DNA from 2 places in the Pseudoalteromonas sp. Z9A6 genome. Region 2 is predicted to be linked to the other one. Evidence: predicted binding sites of a transcription regulator. Region 2 holds the regulator's gene; the other holds the start of a gene.

Region 1 (8,453 bases), on a different contig from region 2:
GAAGGGAAAAAGCCTTCACAGGTGCTTATAGCCAACGAAATAGGAATGACTCGACAAGCTGTTGCTAAATATAAACATCTACTAGAAATATGTTAATTATGCTGCACATCAGGGTATTAGGAAATAAGATAGGGCATGATGTTACATATTAAAGTTATTTATCTAATAACTACATATGAGAGAGCTGAATTAGCTGTAAGTAGTGAAGCTACATATATGCTACATGTATTAATAATATTTAGTGTGCGTGTAGCAATATGTGTTTTATTTAAATTATAAGTACTTAATATTTAAATAAATTAATTGGTCGGTATGGAGAGATTCGAACTCTCGACCCCTGCCACCCCATGACAGTGCGCTACCAAGCTGCGCCACATACCGACGTTGTATGCAATAGTACGTGTATTTTTTTAAAAATCAATAAGCGATTGTTTGTTTGGGTGTTTATTATGCAAGAGACCTAAAAAGGCACTCTTGCGGTGTATTAATTGGCTAGTCTTTATTTAACCACTTTTTGATCGAGTCATACATCTCATCGCGTATTAATAACTGAGCTTTTTTGTTAGGGTGTAAACTATCGTTTTGCATTAATTCAGGTTGGCCGGCAATGTTTAGCATAAAAAAGTTCATTAAATGCGCATTTGTCTCTTCGCTAACGCGCGAAAAAGTGTCAGTAAACATTTTACTGTAACGCGGGCCGTAATTAGGGGGAATGTAAACCTCCATTAAGGCGGTCATCGCATTAGCTGCTTGGCTTTTTTGAATAAGAGACGTTAAGTTAGTTTGCATTTTTTTAACTGGGAAACCACGTAAACCGTCATTAGCACCTAGCTCAATAAGTACATGAGTGGGTTCGTATTGCTCAAGCAATGCATCTAAACGGCGTAGGGCTCCACCAGATGTTTCGCCACTAATACTGGCGTTGATAAGTTCAATGTCGGCTTGTTCGTCATCGTATTTATCTTGTAACAATTTTACCCAGCCTTCTTCTTGTTGAAGTCCGTAGGCTGCGCTTAAACTGTCACCGAGTATTAAAATCGTGTTGTCGGCTGCTGCGCTCAGCGGTTTGATAACTAAAAATAAAATGATTACTAAACGAAGGATTGAATGAGTCATATGTCAGCGCTTTCTCAATTAAATATAATTCAGGTTAATGGTTTGTCTAAAGTAGTCTCTACCTTTGAAGGTGAGCTGCCCATCCTCAGCGACATCAGCTTTAATGTCAAGCATGGCGAGTCTGTTGCTATAGTTGGCACGTCGGGCTCTGGTAAATCAACGTTACTCAGTTTATTAGCGGGGCTGGATACCGCAAGCAGCGGCGAAATATTTTTAGATGGCGAGCCATTACACAATTTAGATGAAGAAGAGCGTGCTGCACTGCGCGCGGCTAAAATTGGATTTGTGTTTCAATCGTTTATGTTAGTACAAAGCTTAACAGCACTTGAAAACGTTATGCTGCCAGCAGAGCTCGCTGGTGAAAGTGATGCAAAAGAGCAAGCAATTGCTTTGCTTGAAAAAGTAGGCTTGAGCCATCGAATTGATCATTATCCGTCGCAACTCTCTGGCGGTGAACAGCAACGTGTTGCTATTGCGCGAGCATTTATTGGTACACCTAAAATACTATTTGCTGATGAGCCTTCGGCTAATTTAGACAGCAAAAACGGTAAAATGATTGAATCCTTATTATTTGATTTAAACACGCAACACGGCACTACGCTTATTTTAGTAACTCATGATGAAGGGCTTGCACAAAAATGTGAGCACATTATTCAAATAGAAGCGGGTTTACTGGTAAAAAGCCAAGTAGAGGACGTTGCTAATGTGGGTTAAGTTAGCGCTTAAATTATTTTCACGAGAATTTCGCCGTGGTGAGCTCACTGTTATAAGCGCAGCTATCGCCCTTGCTGTTTTAACCGTGCTTACACTGTCGATGGTTACTGAGCGAATAGGGCAAAGTATTGCGCAAAAAAGCAGTGCTTTTATTGCAGCAGACCGTGTACTTGCAAGCGACCATGTTCTGGACACCGCTTTTATTACTCAAGCACAGAGCCAAAATTTAAAAACGGCGCAAATGGTGTATTTCGACACTATGTTGTTTGCCAATGACGAAATGCAGTTCAGCTCAGTAAAAGCAGCATCTAATGCATACCCGCTCAAAGGGCAGTTAAAAGTTAAAGATACCCTAACCGGTGAAACTAAAGTTGCCAATAGCGGGCCAGCGCCTGGTAATGTGTGGCTAAGTGAGTCGGTATTTTATAGTTTAAACATTGATATAGGTGCGCAAGTAGAACTTGGCGCTGCATTATTTAATGTTTCAAAGGTTATTGTAGAAGAACCTGATGCGCCATTTAATGTGTTTTCAAGCAGCCGTCGTGTGCTTATTAATATTGACGATGTGGCAAAAACCGAAGTTGTGCAACCGGGTAGCCGAGTTTATTACCGCCAACTTTATGCCGGTAGTGAGGCCGACATAAATAGCTTTTACGAGTGGCTTAAACCACAAATGAAAGAAAACCAACAATGGTATGGCGTTAAAGACCGCCAATCACCCATTTCAAACAGTTTAAACCGCGCAGAGAGCTTTTTATTACTTGCCGGCCTATTAGGTATTATTTTGGCTGCAGTGGCTATAGCTGTTTCAGCAAAACGTTATTGTGAACGTCAATACGACCCAGTAGCAATGATGAAAACATTGGGCGGTAGTCGCTCAATGATCCGCAAAATATACATGCTTCATTTATTGCTTGTGTGTGCAATGGCGGTAAGTATTGGGCTATTAATTGGTTATGGCTTGCAAGAAATAGCAACAAGTTATTTATCAAAAAGTATGGGCACAGAGCTACCTTTAGGTGGTTTTAAGCCGTGGCTGGTGGCTATTAGTACTGGCGTAATTTGTGCTGTTATGTTTTCTATTAAGCCGTTGTTTGATTTATTTGATATTCCACCTCTTAGAGTGCTGCGCCGTAACTTAGGCGACAAGTTGGCAGTAAGCCGTGTGCATTTAGGTATGAGTGCGCTAACCGTGTTTTTATTAATGTGGTTATTTAGTAACAACATAAAAATAACGCTTATCTTATTTATAACCACACTTACCTTAATTGGCGTGTTGTTTTTAATATCGAAGCTTATTTTTGGTGGTGGCCGAAAACTGGGTTTAAAACCAGGTAATAGTTGGTCGTTGGCCATTGCGTCTATTCAAAAACGCGCCAATGTAAATGCTGTTCAACTTATTAGTTTTTCGTTAGCCATTAAACTGCTTCTGTTTTTAGTTGTGCTTAAAAATGACATGATTGCTGATTGGCAGTCGCAACTTCCAAGCGACGCGCCTAATGCGTTTTTAGTTAATATTACGCAAAATGAGCTTGAGCCAATTAATGAATATTTAGCTCAAAAAGACATTCAGGTATCAGAGTTTTATCCAACTATTCGTGGGCGCGTAAATGCGGTGAACGGCGAGTTGGTAGCACGTTCTGTATCGCTGCAAGACAACGAGAAAAAAGACGAAGAAGCACGTGCAGGTATTGGTCGTGAGCTAAATCTAACATGGCTTAAAAATGTGCCTGATCAAAATGAAGTAACACAAGGCACGTGGTTTGGTGAAAATGCGATGGCTGAAGCCTCAGTAGAGGAGTCGATGCTTGAGCGTTTAGATGTTGAGATAGGCGATACGCTTACATTTTTAATTGGTTCGCAGTCGTTCGACGCTAAAATCACCAGTGTGCGCAAAGTTAATTGGGCCACGCTTAAACCTAACTTTTTTATTATTTTAAGCCCAGATGTACTTGCAGATTTTCCCGCGACGTATATTTCGTCGGTACGTATAAATCCAGATCAAAAACGTGACTTTAGTCAGTTATTACGTACTTACCCTACTATTACAGCCATTGATATTGATAACTTTGTTAAGCAAATACAAACAACTATATCGCAAGTCTCTCTCGCCATTGGCTTTGTACTGGCTATTGTTGTGCTGTGTGGGGCGCTTGTGCTTATATCGCAAGTGCAAGCTAGTTTAGGTGAGCGTATGCAAGAAATTGTAATACTTAGAACGCTTGGGGCTAAAAGCCGATTAATTAAAAACGCGACCCTGTATGAGTTTTTATTACTCGGTGGTTTAGCCGGTTTAGTTGCCGCATTTTTTAGTGATATAGCGCTTTTAATTGTGCAGCAACAAATGTTTGATTTAGCCGGTAAGCTACACCCACATATATGGATTATTGGGCCGGTAGCTGGCGGCGTATTTGTGGCTGGTTTAGGTTATTTAATGATTGCCCGAACACTTAAACAAAACACCCAAGGATTAGTACGTGCCCTAGGGTAAGCTTAAACTAACATGCTCCTGTAAATGCCCACCTAGTACGTGGGCATTTTTGTTTTTTTGTACTGGTAATTTATACAGTGCTCTGGCATTATTGGCGTAATTTAAAAATAATAACAATGAGAATGCAAGTTTGGCCATTATTTTAGGGATCGATCCTGGTTCACGTTTGACCGGATATGGCGTTGTTGCCCACCAAGGTTCTAAATTTACATACTTAGGCAGTGGCTGTATTAAGCTTGCCGATCATCCTTTTCCGGTTAGGCTTAAAATGATCTACCAAGGTATTACACAGCTTATTGAGCAGTTTTCGCCAGAAACCTTTGCCATTGAAAAAGTGTTTATGGCTCATAACCCCGATTCAGCTTTAAAACTAGGTCAAGCTAGAGGCGCTGCGATTGTTGGCGCTGCGATGGCCGACTTACCCGTATTTGAATACTCAGCTAGGCAAATTAAGCAAGCAGTAGTGGGTAACGGTGGCGCAGATAAAACACAAGTGCAGCACATGGTAAAAAATATTTTAAAACTACCCGGTACGCCACAGGCCGATGCAGCGGATGCACTCGCTATTGCGATTTGCCACGCCCACTCAGAACAAAATTTAATTAAACTAGCGGGCAGCGCAAGCAAAACCGTTAGAGGACGTTTAAGGAAATAACTATGATAGGCCGCTTAAATGGTATTTTAGTCGAAAAACAACCACCAGAAATATTACTCGAAGTAAGTGGTGTAGGTTACGAAGTACAAATGCCAATGACCTGTTTTTACGATTTACCAAAAATTGGTGAAAATGCGATTGTTTACACTCACTTTGTAGTGCGTGAAGATGCTCAACTATTGTTTGGTTTTAACAATAAAGTTGAACGTGCCTTGTTTAGAGAGCTATTAAAAGCAAATGGCGTAGGGCCAAAACTTGGCTTAGCTATTTTATCGGGCATGTCGGCAAAACAATTTGTAAGTTGTGTAAATAACGAAGACTCAACATCGCTTGTTAAATTACCCGGTGTAGGTAAAAAAACAGCCGAGCGTTTAGTACTCGAAATGAAAGACAGGCTAAAAGATTGGGGTAATGATTTATTTACGCCATTTAGCGACAGCGCAGTAATAGAGCCAATGAGCGATGCGACAATTGCTAATAATGCAGCGGATGATGCCGTATCGGCACTGCTTGCATTAGGTTATAAATTGCCACAAGCTCAAAAAGCAGTAAAATCGATAAGTAAACCCGATATGTCTACTGAGGTTCTTATTAGAGAATCTTTAAAATCTATGTTGTGAGTAACCCATGATTGAAGCGGATCGCTTAATTGATGCGACTGAAAAAACAAATGAAGACTCTATAGATCGTGCAATAAGACCAAAACTTTTAGCCGACTATAGAGGCCAGCCTCATGTTAAGCAGCAAATGGAAATTTTTATTGAAGCTGCCCGAACCCGTGGTGAAGCGCTCGATCATTTATTAATATTTGGCCCACCTGGGCTTGGTAAAACCACGCTTGCAAATATTGTAGCCAATGAATTACACGTAAGTATTAAAACAACATCAGGCCCTGTACTTGAAAAAGCAGGCGATTTAGCCGCACTACTTACCAATTTAGAAGAAGGCGATGTACTGTTTATTGATGAAATACACAGATTAAGCCCACAAGTTGAAGAAATACTGTATCCCGCAATGGAAGACTACCAGCTTGATATAATGATTGGTGAAGGCCCAGCTGCGCGTTCTATTAAATTAGACTTACCTGCATTTACACTTATTGGTGCAACCACACGAGCAGGCTCTCTTACATCGCCACTGCGTGACCGTTTTGGAATTGTGCAGCGATTAGAGTTTTATTCTGTAGAAGATTTATCGCACATAGTAGGGCGCTCTGCACATTACCTTGATTTAGAGATGTGTGATGATGGCGCTACCGAAATTGCTCAGCGCTCGCGCGGCACACCGCGTATTGCAAACCGCTTATTGCGCCGTGTACGCGATTACACTCAAGTAAAATCTGACGGCACAGTAAACGCCGATGTAGCTAAGCAAGCCCTTGATATGATTGACGTAGACAAAAGTGGTTTTGATTATATGGACCGCAAGTATTTACTCGCCATAATCGAAAAATTTATGGGCGGTCCTGTAGGGCTCGACAATGTAGCGGCTGCTATTGGCGAAGAGCGCGAAACAATAGAAGATGTGATAGAACCATTTTTGATCCAACAAGGATTTATTCAGCGTACACCACGTGGGCGCATAGTGTCTGACAGTGCATACTATCACTTTGGTTTACTTCCTAAAAAAGATTAGCCTCATCATATACATTACTTGCTGTGGTTTATTGCGCAGCAGGTAATTGTCTCAGTATCCCTTTGTTTCAAATTATTATACTCAAAACCTCAACACTCTGTTGCAAATGTTATTTCAAAATACTAATACGCTTTATAGTTAACTGTTAATTCACAGGGCGTTAAGACTCGCGAAGCTATCCTGCGTACCATTCAAACTAGTAAGCGAATTACTTATTGTAAATTAGGTAGGGCAATTATTAGTTTATAAATAAAATATGTAGCGCACTAAATTGCAGGCAAAAAAAAGCCCGCAAAAAATGCGGGCAAACAACAAGTTGAAGGAAGTAATCCAGGGGAACTACGTTTTACTAAATTTGGTTTTATCCAGAAAGAGTAAAACAATGTAATACGATAAAATACCCTATTACTAAGAACTTGGCTTAATGAAACTATCTCATTCAGTGCGCTAGCTCGGTATGGGAGAATAATACGTAAGTTTACTTTTTTGTTCAAACTAGAAAATTTGTATTTTCAGATTAGAAAAACTAATTTAGTGAGTTTTATTGTTGTTTGAATCTTGTGCGTTAATTAATCGTTAAATTTATAAGTTTATGAAATTTATAACTTAAGTAATTTATTTCGTTATAGCTCGGTATTAGTTTTATTATTACGTACAGGTGAGGCTTATAGGTTTTGAGTGTTTATGCTCTTATTTTGAATAAACGGCGCATTTTATGACGTTTCATGCATATATTTACGCATATTTATAGTTAGCGAGTTTGTTTCAAAGTTTAAATAAAATACTGAGGCAAAGGGAAATGCCAACTAAAGCTGTTTTTTTAACGTTTTTTGTTGCCTATTCATAGCAATACCGTTGTCAGCTTGAAATGGACTAGATACACTAGATGCAACTTTTGGCCGTGTAAGCGGTCATATTTACACAAATTAACCAATTTGCCGTATTTTGAAATTATTTAGGAGTTTAACGTGGGATCAGGGCTTAATTTTTTAGATCTAATTTTAGAAGCAAGTTTGCTTGTTCAATTAGTAATGTTAGGGCTAGTTGCCATGTCTGTAATGTCGTGGACAATTATATTTCAACGTAAAAAAGCAATATCGGATGCGCTAATAAATGCTAAGAAATTTGAGCAAAAGTTTTGGTCGGGTATTGATTTAAGCAAATTATATAACGAAATATCGTCACGCAGCGGTCAGTCTCAAGGCATTGAAGCTTTGTTTACTTCGGGCTTTAAAGAGTTTGCTCGTCATAAAAAGAATACATTTCAAAGTGCGAGTATTGTTATGGAAGGAACGCACCGCTCTATGCGTGTTGCGCTTTCTCGTGAAATTGAAAAAATGGAATCTAGTCTATCGTTTTTAGCAACAGTAGGTTCTATAAGTCCGTACATCGGTTTGTTTGGTACAGTGTGGGGTATAATGAATGCCTTTATTGCACTAGGTGAAGTTAAGCAAGCTACATTACAAATGGTAGCACCTGGTATTGCAGAGGCACTTATTGCCACTGCTATGGGTTTATTTGCCGCGATCCCTGCTGTTATTGCTTATAACCGTTTTTCAAACAGTGTTGAAAAGCTTGAGTCTCACTATATTAACTTTATGGAAGAGTTTGCTAATATTTTACACCGTCAAGCAGCTACACAAATAGAGGCACAAGCGAATGTATCAGCGTAAAAAGCGCCGTCCGGTCGCAGAGATTAATGTAGTACCTTACATTGATGTAATGTTGGTACTACTTATAATATTTATGGCTACAGCACCGCTTATAACGCATGGTGTAAAAGTTGATTTACCTAAAATGGAAGAGTCTGATTTAGTTGATACTAAAGATACTCCGCCTATT
Region 2 (8,453 bases):
TATGTAAATACTTTGCCGCTTTACCTGGTGAGACTGATGGTACAGCCTGCATTACTTTATCTAGATTGCTGTTATTTTTAGCACTAAACATTACTTCACGCATTGCACCGGGTTTTACCACTACACTGTATTCTTTTGATTTAACTTCAAACGGTGCACCACTTTGTGCGTGAGTAGTAAAGCTAACGCCGACTTCTCGGTTTTGTACTATTTGTGTACTTTGCTCTGCTTGCTCAAGCGAAGGCTTTCCATTAAGCCCTGTTACATCACAAAACACGTCATACAAAGGTACTAAAGCAAAGGCAAAGGCAAACATGCCTATGCAAATAAGTACCAAACGTTTGAGTAGCGGTGCGTGTGTCATTACTTAATAACCGGCGGCGTAGAAAAAGTATGATATGGCGCTGGAGAGTCAACTTCCCACTCAAGGCCTTCTGCCCCTTCCCATACTTTTGCAGGCACTTTATCACCGCCACGCGCGCATTTAATTACCACAGCTACAAACAACAATTGCGATAAACCAAAGGCAAACCCACCAATACTTATGATTGCGTTAAAGTCGGCAAATTGAAGAGCATAATCGGGAATTCGACGCGGCATACCGGCAAGCCCTACAAAATGCATAGGAAAAAACAGTACGTTCACGCTCACCAGCGATAGCCAAAAATGCCATTTAGCCAATGTGATATTAAACATATTGCCCGTCCACTTAGGCAGCCAATAATAAGCACCTGCCATTATCGAAAATACAGCCCCTGTTACTAATACATAATGAAAGTGCGCCACTACAAAATAAGTATCGTGATATTGAAAATCAGCAGGTGTAATTGCCAGCATCAATCCCGAAAAACCACCCAAGGTAAACAGCACAATAAACGCAATACTAAAAAGCATTGGCACTTCAAAAGTTATTGAGCCTTTCCACATTGTGGCAACCCAATTAAATACTTTTACTCCTGTAGGTACCGATATAAGCATGGTCGCGTACATAAAAAACAACTCGCCAGCTACCGGCATCCCAGTAGTAAACATATGATGAGCCCATACAATAAAGCTCAATAGTGCTATGGAGGATGTGGCGTATACCATTGAGGCATAGCCAAAAAGTTTTTTACGAGAAAAGGTAGGTACTATTGTAGATATAATGCCAAAGGCAGGAAGAATCATTATGTATACTTCGGGATGACCAAAAAACCAAAAAATGTGTTGGAACATCACCGGGTCGCCACCGCCTGCGGCATCAAAAAAGCTGGTCGCAAAATACTTATCGGTAAGTACCATAGTGACAGCCCCTGCAAGCACTGGCATTACCGCTATTAATAAAAAGGCAGTAATGAACCACGTCCATACAAATAAGGGCAACTTCATCCATGTCATGCCGGGGGCACGTAAGTTCACTATGGTTACAATCACATTGATTGCGCCCATTATTGAGCTAATTCCCATAATATGTACGGCAAATACAAACAATGCAGTATTATCATTACTGTATGTTGTGGACAGTGGTGCATAAAAAGTCCAACCAAATGCAGGACCCCCACCAGGCATAAATAACGATGCCAATAGGATTAAAAACGCAAACGGTAAAATCCAAAAGCTCCAGTTATTCATTCTTGGCAATGCCATATCTGGCGCGCCAATCATAAGTGGTATCATCCAGTTAGCAAGGCCTGTAAAGGCGGGCATAACCGCACCAAACACCATAATTAAACCATGCACTGTGGTCATTTGATTAAAAAAGTGAGGGTCGACCAACTGTAAACCTGGTTGAAATAATTCAGCCCTGATCACCATGGCCATTGCGCCACCAATTAAGAACATGGTCAGCGAAAAAATTAAATATAAACTACCTATATCTTTATGATTAGTTGTGTAAAGCCAGCGTTTAAAACCTTTAGCTGGGTGATGAGCATGATGAGCTTCATTGGCGTTAGGTTGTTCTACTATGCTACTCATTAGTTCGCCTCCACTTTGGCATCAAGTGCTGTCTGTATTTGACTCGGTTGAATAACATCACCCGTATCATTACCCCACGCATTACGTTTATAAGTAATAACCGCAGCTAATTGCTTTATAGATAACTGCTTGGCAAAAGCTTGCATTGCCGTACCGGGTCGTCCATGGATAACTACATCAATGTGATCTTTTATATCGCCAAGCACTATCGGGCTGCCTTTAAGTGCAGGAAATACGCCCGGTAACCCCATGCCAGTAGGTTGATGACATGCAGCACAATTAGCCATATATACTTGTTCGCCTAAAGTCATTAATTCTTCTTTTGGGAGGGTTTTATCAAGTAATGCGGCATCTGCTAATGCTGCTTTTTGTTTAGCCTGCTTTTCATCTGCAAGCCATGTTTTAAAATCAGCCTCAGATTTAGCGACCACCACAACGGGCATAAAGCCATGGTCTTTACCACACAACTCAGCACATTGGCCTCGGTAAGTACCTTCTTCGTTTATGTTCGTCCATGTTTCGTTTATAAAGCCGGGGTTAGCATCTTTTTTAACTGCAAAATCAGGTACCCACCAAGAGTGAATAACATCGTCAGAAGTCATTAAAAATCGTACTTTTTGATTTATTGGCAGTACAAGAGGCTTATCAACCTCAAGTAAGTAGTTAGGATTTTTATCTGCAAGATTCGCGATTTCATCTTGCGGGGTAGATAAAATAGAGTAGAACTCTACATCTTCACCCATATATTCATAATGCCATTTCCATTGCGAACCCGTAATTTTAATAGTGAGATCAGCTTTGCTGGCATCTTCCATTGCAATTAGGGTTTTAGTGGCTGGTACTGCCATAGCAATTAAAATAACAAACGGAATTGCAGTCCAAAGTATTTCTACTTTAGTGCTTTCGTGAAATTGGGCAGGTACAGCCCCTTTAGATTTACGGTGATGAATAAGTGCCCAAAACATAATTGCGAACACTATCACCCCAATCACACAACATATTATAAATATGGTCATGTGCAGCTGATATACATTATTGCTTATATCGGTTACGCCTTTGCGCATATTGTATTGGCTGTTAGCCAAAACTGGGTGCGAAAAAACACATAATATAAGCCACAAGGTAGAGGTCAGTTTACCCATGTGACGGCTCCTTTGATGCTATTGCGAATGCAAAGCGAAGAGGCATACGGCTTAAACGCCAATTCGTTATTTTTATTTTTTTAGCCAATCTTATTTAATATTGATTGGTTTTGCTGCGCCAACAACGAGTTTATGTATATTGTGTGTTCTCAAAACTAAAAAGCTGTGAGTTATTATTAGCTCAGCACATTAACAATTAGCTAAAAAACGAACAACAAGCAAGTTTTAGTATAAAAAACAATCAGGTGATATTGAATAATTAATAAAAAATCGGTAATCAACTGGGCAACAGAAAGTTCAAAATATGAGCAAAACAAAGGGGTTTAACGCATTCGGAGGGGGAAAATATAAGTGCAAAAAAGTTTACAGCTTAAATAGTCAGTGGGCTGTTTACGCCCTATTTTTAGTACAAATTTTAAAACAAAAATGCGTACTAGTTAGTACGCATTTATAAAACTGCTTGTTTAAAAGCTATTTTTAAAGTCACATCCAATCAGCGTTTCTTATAACGCCAACGGCTAAGCCTTCAATATTAAAAGACTCATTCTCAAGATCTACTTCAATAGAGTCAAAATCGTCGTTTTCAGCATGAAGTAATACTTTACGACCCGCTTTCTCAAGACGTTTTACAGTTACGTCTTCGTCTAGGCGGGCAACAACAACTTGTCCGTTTTCAGCGGTTTGAGTACGATGTACAGCAAGTAAATCACCATCCATAATACCAATATCTTTCATGCTCATACCGTTAACGCGTAGTAAAAAATCTGCAGCCGGTTTAAACATTAATGGATCGATTTTGCAGTGACTTTCAACGTGCTCTTGCGCCAAAATAGGTGAACCAGCAGCAACACGCCCTATAAGCGGTAAACCTAATTGTTCTGGCTCTTCTTCTTCAATTAATTGAATACCACGGCTTGCACCTGGTTTCATTTTAATTGCGCCTTTTTTAGCAAGTGCTTTTAAATGTTCTTCAGCAGCATTGGCACTTTTAAAACCTAATGTTTGCGCTATTTCAGCACGTGTAGGAGGCATACCAGTGTCTTTAATAAAAACTTTAATTAGTTCGAGTATTTGAGCTTGGCGGTTCGTTAATGGTCGCATACAACTGGTTTTCCATACAGTATATTTAACTGTGAGTATATACAGTTAAATAAAAATCGCAAATTTAAATTAAGCCTTAAAATAGCTAAAGTAATTTCACTTGTGTACATTTTAGGGATATAACTAAAGCTAAGTTTATAAATGATTAAAAATGCAAAGGAGACATTATGAGTATTTGGTACCAGCCCATCACCTTAGAGCTGTGCAAGCAGTTAGAACAAGGCATTAATGGCCAAGGAACATTAATGAAAACTATGGGGATAGAAGTCACAGAAATTGGCGATGATTATTTGGTTGCCACAATGCCGGCAATTCCTGAGCATCATAACCCAATGGGGATAGTTCACGGCGGTGCTAACGTTGTACTTGCCGAAACAGTTGCCAGCTATGCCGCTAACTTTGTTGTCGATTTTACTAAATTTTACTGTGTAGGGCAGGAGATTAGCGCAAGTCATTTAAAAGCATCTCGCAACGGCACTTTAACAGCAACGGCAAGAGCATTTCATATAGGTAAACGTAGTTCAGTGTGGGAAATAAAAATTACAAATAGCCGCAATGAGCTGTGCTGCGTATCAAAAATGACCGCAGCAGTCGTAGAGCGAAGATAGTTACTTTTCGATTGGGTAAATGGTAATTTCCATACCCGCACCAATCGCAGATATACGCAATAATGTATCTGCATCTAAGGCTTGATTAAAGCACTTAGGAGAAGTCCCTGATTCAAAACCAATATCAAACGTTCTACGTGAACAGCTTAACCATTGCTTTAGCGCGTTACGCGAACACGATTCAATAAGCTCACATATATGGTTTATGGCTTTATCAGGTGTGCTCACCTCACCTGTAGCTTCAATACGCGCTAGTTGACGGTATTCGTCTTTGTCATAATGTAAAATCGTCGCGACTTTTTTCAAGTCCGCCACTAGCAAACTAATATCTTGCTTTGATTCAAGCTCAAGATCTACATTTAAAAATTGAATTTCCGACATCGTTTCGTATTTATCCTCTAATAATTTCATTGCAAACTTTAACGCAGTTTTACCGTTATACCAAATCAACTATGCTCTATTAACCACTTTATATGGATATTTCGCAGCTTTTAAGTATTTTTTAGCATTTAAAGCTAGCTGGATATCAAATATTCAGCTCAATTAAACAGATAAGTCATGTTAGGAATTTAAGTGTAATCTTTTTTATTTTTAAATGATTACAGTAAGCTATAGTTTAAACTGCGACAAAATGTCGCAGTAACTTATCCTATTAATGTAATAAACTAGCCTCTAAAAATAATAAGACTAAAACATGAATAAAAAAATATTTAAACATGCTCGCAAGTTACATAAATGGTTAGGTTATTTATTAGCACTACAAATTTTAGCATGGTTACTAGGTGGTTTAATTATGAGTGCAATCCCTCTTGATAAAGTTTATGGGGAGCATCTTGCAACACGTAATCTTAATAACCCATTTACGCAGGCTGATTATGTTGCCTCCCTTGACGATATTGCCTCTCAGGTGGTTAATCCAACACAAATAATTTTTGAGAACTTCTTAACTACACCACTTATTACTGTCTTTAGTAATAACGAGCAGCAAAGCTTCAATGGCATAACAGGCCGACCATTTGAACCGCCAACTAAAATACAAATTACCGCAAATGCTAAAGCACACTTACTTATTGACGCTCATGTAACAAGCGCTGTACTACTAAAGCTAGGTATGCGAGAAGTAGGATATAAAACCAATGTTTGGCAGGTCCAATTTGACGACACATTTAACACAACACTGTACTTGTCAGAAAATAACGGCAAAGTTGTCACCGTTCGCAGCACACTATGGCGAATTTTCGACTTTTTTTGGATGTTACATATTATGGATTACGATGAGCGAGAGAATTTTAATAATCCACTACTTATTAGCTTTTCAGCAACTAGCGTACTTTTTTGTTTAAGTGGAATATTATTACTTATACAAAATATACGACTAAAACGATTTATCCGAATTAAAAATAAGAATAAATCAAAGTAGTCATATTGGTTTTTGAGAGCTAGCGCCCACTTATCAAAGAGTAAATAAGCCTAGGGCTTATTTTATTCCAAGTGCTTAAATCGACTCAAATGTCGCTTTAACATTTCGTTTTCGAAAATCAACTCATCACGCTCATCCAGCAATTGTAAAACTAAAGCTATTGCCGACCAATCTAACGAAAAGTCATGTTGGATACGGGCCGCTTTTTTAACTAAGGTCACTGCAGATACCGTAAATAGCCACTGCGTAACATGCTTCCCCTCAATTGGAACCGCAATATTATGCTCAACTAACTCATATAAAATTGCTTCGCTAATATCACTGCTCAAACATAGCTCTTTGCTAGTAAGTAAATCGTCTTTTTGTGTCACGATAATTTGCATTATGGCTTGCTCCAGTTATTACGGGGATTAAAGTGAGCTTTTTCGGCTAATTCTTCCCACAGTTTTTTACTGGTATCATCAATAGATGTTGGATTAACAATTTTAAGCACAGCAAATAAGTCACCTTTAGCTTTTTTACTCATTAATCCCTTACCTTTAATACGCAAGCGTTGACCAGACTGACTATTAGAAGGAATAGTTAATTGGATTTTTCCTGTCAACGTAGGTAAATTTAGCTTTGTACCAAGAGCCGCTTCCCATGGTGCAAGAGGGACAACTATATTTAGGTTATGACCCTCAACATCAAATAATGGGTGAGGCACTAAACTAATTTGTAAATACAAGTCGCCATTTTGCCCATTCGCTGACCCTAATCCGCCTTGCCCTTTTAGTCGAATTCGCTCGCCATTTACTGAACCTGCGGGAATTTTCACTTTTAGTGATTTTTTAATTTCAGTGACACGGCCACTGCTGTCTCGCTGCGGTAACATAAACTCAACAGGCTTCACGGTATCAACTAAAGTCTCTTCAAGAAAAATTGGGAACTCTATTTCCACATCTTGTCCTTTTTGCGCGCGAGCGGCGTTACTTCTGCTCTGCCCGGAACGATTGAATCCACCGGCGCCGCCAAACATTGAATTAACAAAATCAGAAAACTCTTGATCGGTTTGAGGATCGCTTTGCTGATAATTACTTTGCGATGAGGCATTGTTACCACCATAATGGCCTTGCTGTTGACGAGCACGATTTTGTTGGTGACGACGTAACTCGTCGTATTTTACACGTTCTTCTTTGTTATGAATGACTTCGTAAGCTTCTGCTATTTCTTTAAACTTATCTTCTGCTTGAGGCTCTTTGCTTACATCTGGGTGATATTTTCTGGCTAACTTTTTATAAGCTACTTTAACCGCTTTATCATCTGCATCAGGCGATATTCCAAGCACTGCATAATAATCAACAAATTTCATTTGCAATCCAAATCCTCATATTGAGTAAGCTTTAAGCATACTCCTTAACGGGTAACCTTGTGTGGTTAAAATACGATAAATAGTGAGAAATAAATGAATAGTGAAAATAACTTTGAGTAAAAAATTAATCAGGCACTTTTTATTAATATAAGCGTAGGCCTTAAGTTAACTTTATCTTTTATCTTCAAGGCTTTAAACTGCCCATTCCTGTAGTTCACATTTGTGATGGATATGACTCGATTTATTCTGGCCTTATTGGCTTGTTGTGTGTGCGTTTCGGTATCTGCCGAACAATTTACCCGTTTTTCAACGGCTAAAAGACATTTAATTAAAACCCTACCTGACAACGCCAAAAGCATTTACTGCGGTTGCGACATTAAAAAAGAAGGCAAAAAACTCGTTCCTGATCCGTCTAACTGTGGTTACATTCCTCGAAATACCCTTACCCGCTCAGGCAAAGTAAATGTGCGAGCACTACGCATTGAGTGGGAGCACATTGTTCCGGCGTGGGAATTTGGTCACCAGCTACAATGCTGGCAAGATGGCGGGCGTAAAAACTGCCGTAAAGTAAGTGCTAAATTTAGAAAAATGGAAGCTGATATAAATAACTTAGCGCCAGCTATTGGCGAAATTAATGCCGATCGCTCTAATTATCGTTTTGGTATGCTTAGCGAAAACGCCACACAATATGGCCGTTGCGAAGTAAAAGTAAACTTTAAGCAACGTGTAGTTGAACCGCCTGTTTATGCACGAAAACGTATAGCTGACACCTACGCTTACATGCAAAAAACATACGGTTTAAAAATCTCTGATAAACAGCAAAAGTTATTTAATGCATGGCAAAAGCAAGCATTCGCAGATACAAGTAGTGCGAG

Evidence for each region. Region 2 encodes LexA, which represses DNA repair genes until DNA is damaged. Its sites were predicted from a motif close to TACTGTATNNNNATACAGTA; they were not measured.
Region 1: ruvC (crossover junction endodeoxyribonuclease RuvC) is a predicted target of LexA. The motif match lies at 4,382-4,401, and genes of this name have one in related genera.

Annotation. Positions count from the first base shown of each region.
Region 1 is NZ_WTKZ01000008.1:62,602-71,054, reverse strand. It holds gene GQR53_RS05115 (replication initiation protein) at 1-96, shown strand, start outside; tRNA gene GQR53_RS05110 (tRNA-Pro) at 305-381, opposite strand; gene GQR53_RS05105 (arylesterase) at 493-1,116, opposite strand; gene GQR53_RS05100 (ABC transporter ATP-binding protein) at 1,117-1,830, shown strand; gene GQR53_RS05095 (FtsX-like permease family protein) at 1,820-4,321, shown strand; gene ruvC (crossover junction endodeoxyribonuclease RuvC) at 4,452-4,976, shown strand; gene ruvA (Holliday junction branch migration protein RuvA) at 4,979-5,596, shown strand; gene ruvB (Holliday junction branch migration DNA helicase RuvB) at 5,604-6,611, shown strand; gene tolQ (protein TolQ) at 7,580-8,284, shown strand; gene tolR (protein TolR) at 8,271-8,453, shown strand, end outside.
Region 2 is NZ_WTKZ01000065.1:1,269-9,721, reverse strand. It holds gene GQR53_RS17730 (cytochrome c oxidase assembly protein) at 1-364, opposite strand, end outside; gene ctaD (cytochrome c oxidase subunit I) at 364-1,956, opposite strand; gene coxB (cytochrome c oxidase subunit II) at 1,956-3,098, opposite strand; gene lexA (transcriptional repressor LexA) at 3,582-4,199, opposite strand; gene GQR53_RS17710 (PaaI family thioesterase) at 4,367-4,807, shown strand; gene GQR53_RS17705 (hypothetical protein) at 4,808-5,188, opposite strand; gene GQR53_RS17700 (hypothetical protein) at 5,502-6,227, shown strand; gene GQR53_RS17695 (chaperone modulator CbpM) at 6,290-6,610, opposite strand; gene GQR53_RS17690 (DnaJ C-terminal domain-containing protein) at 6,610-7,578, opposite strand; gene GQR53_RS17685 (endonuclease) at 7,810-8,453, shown strand, end outside.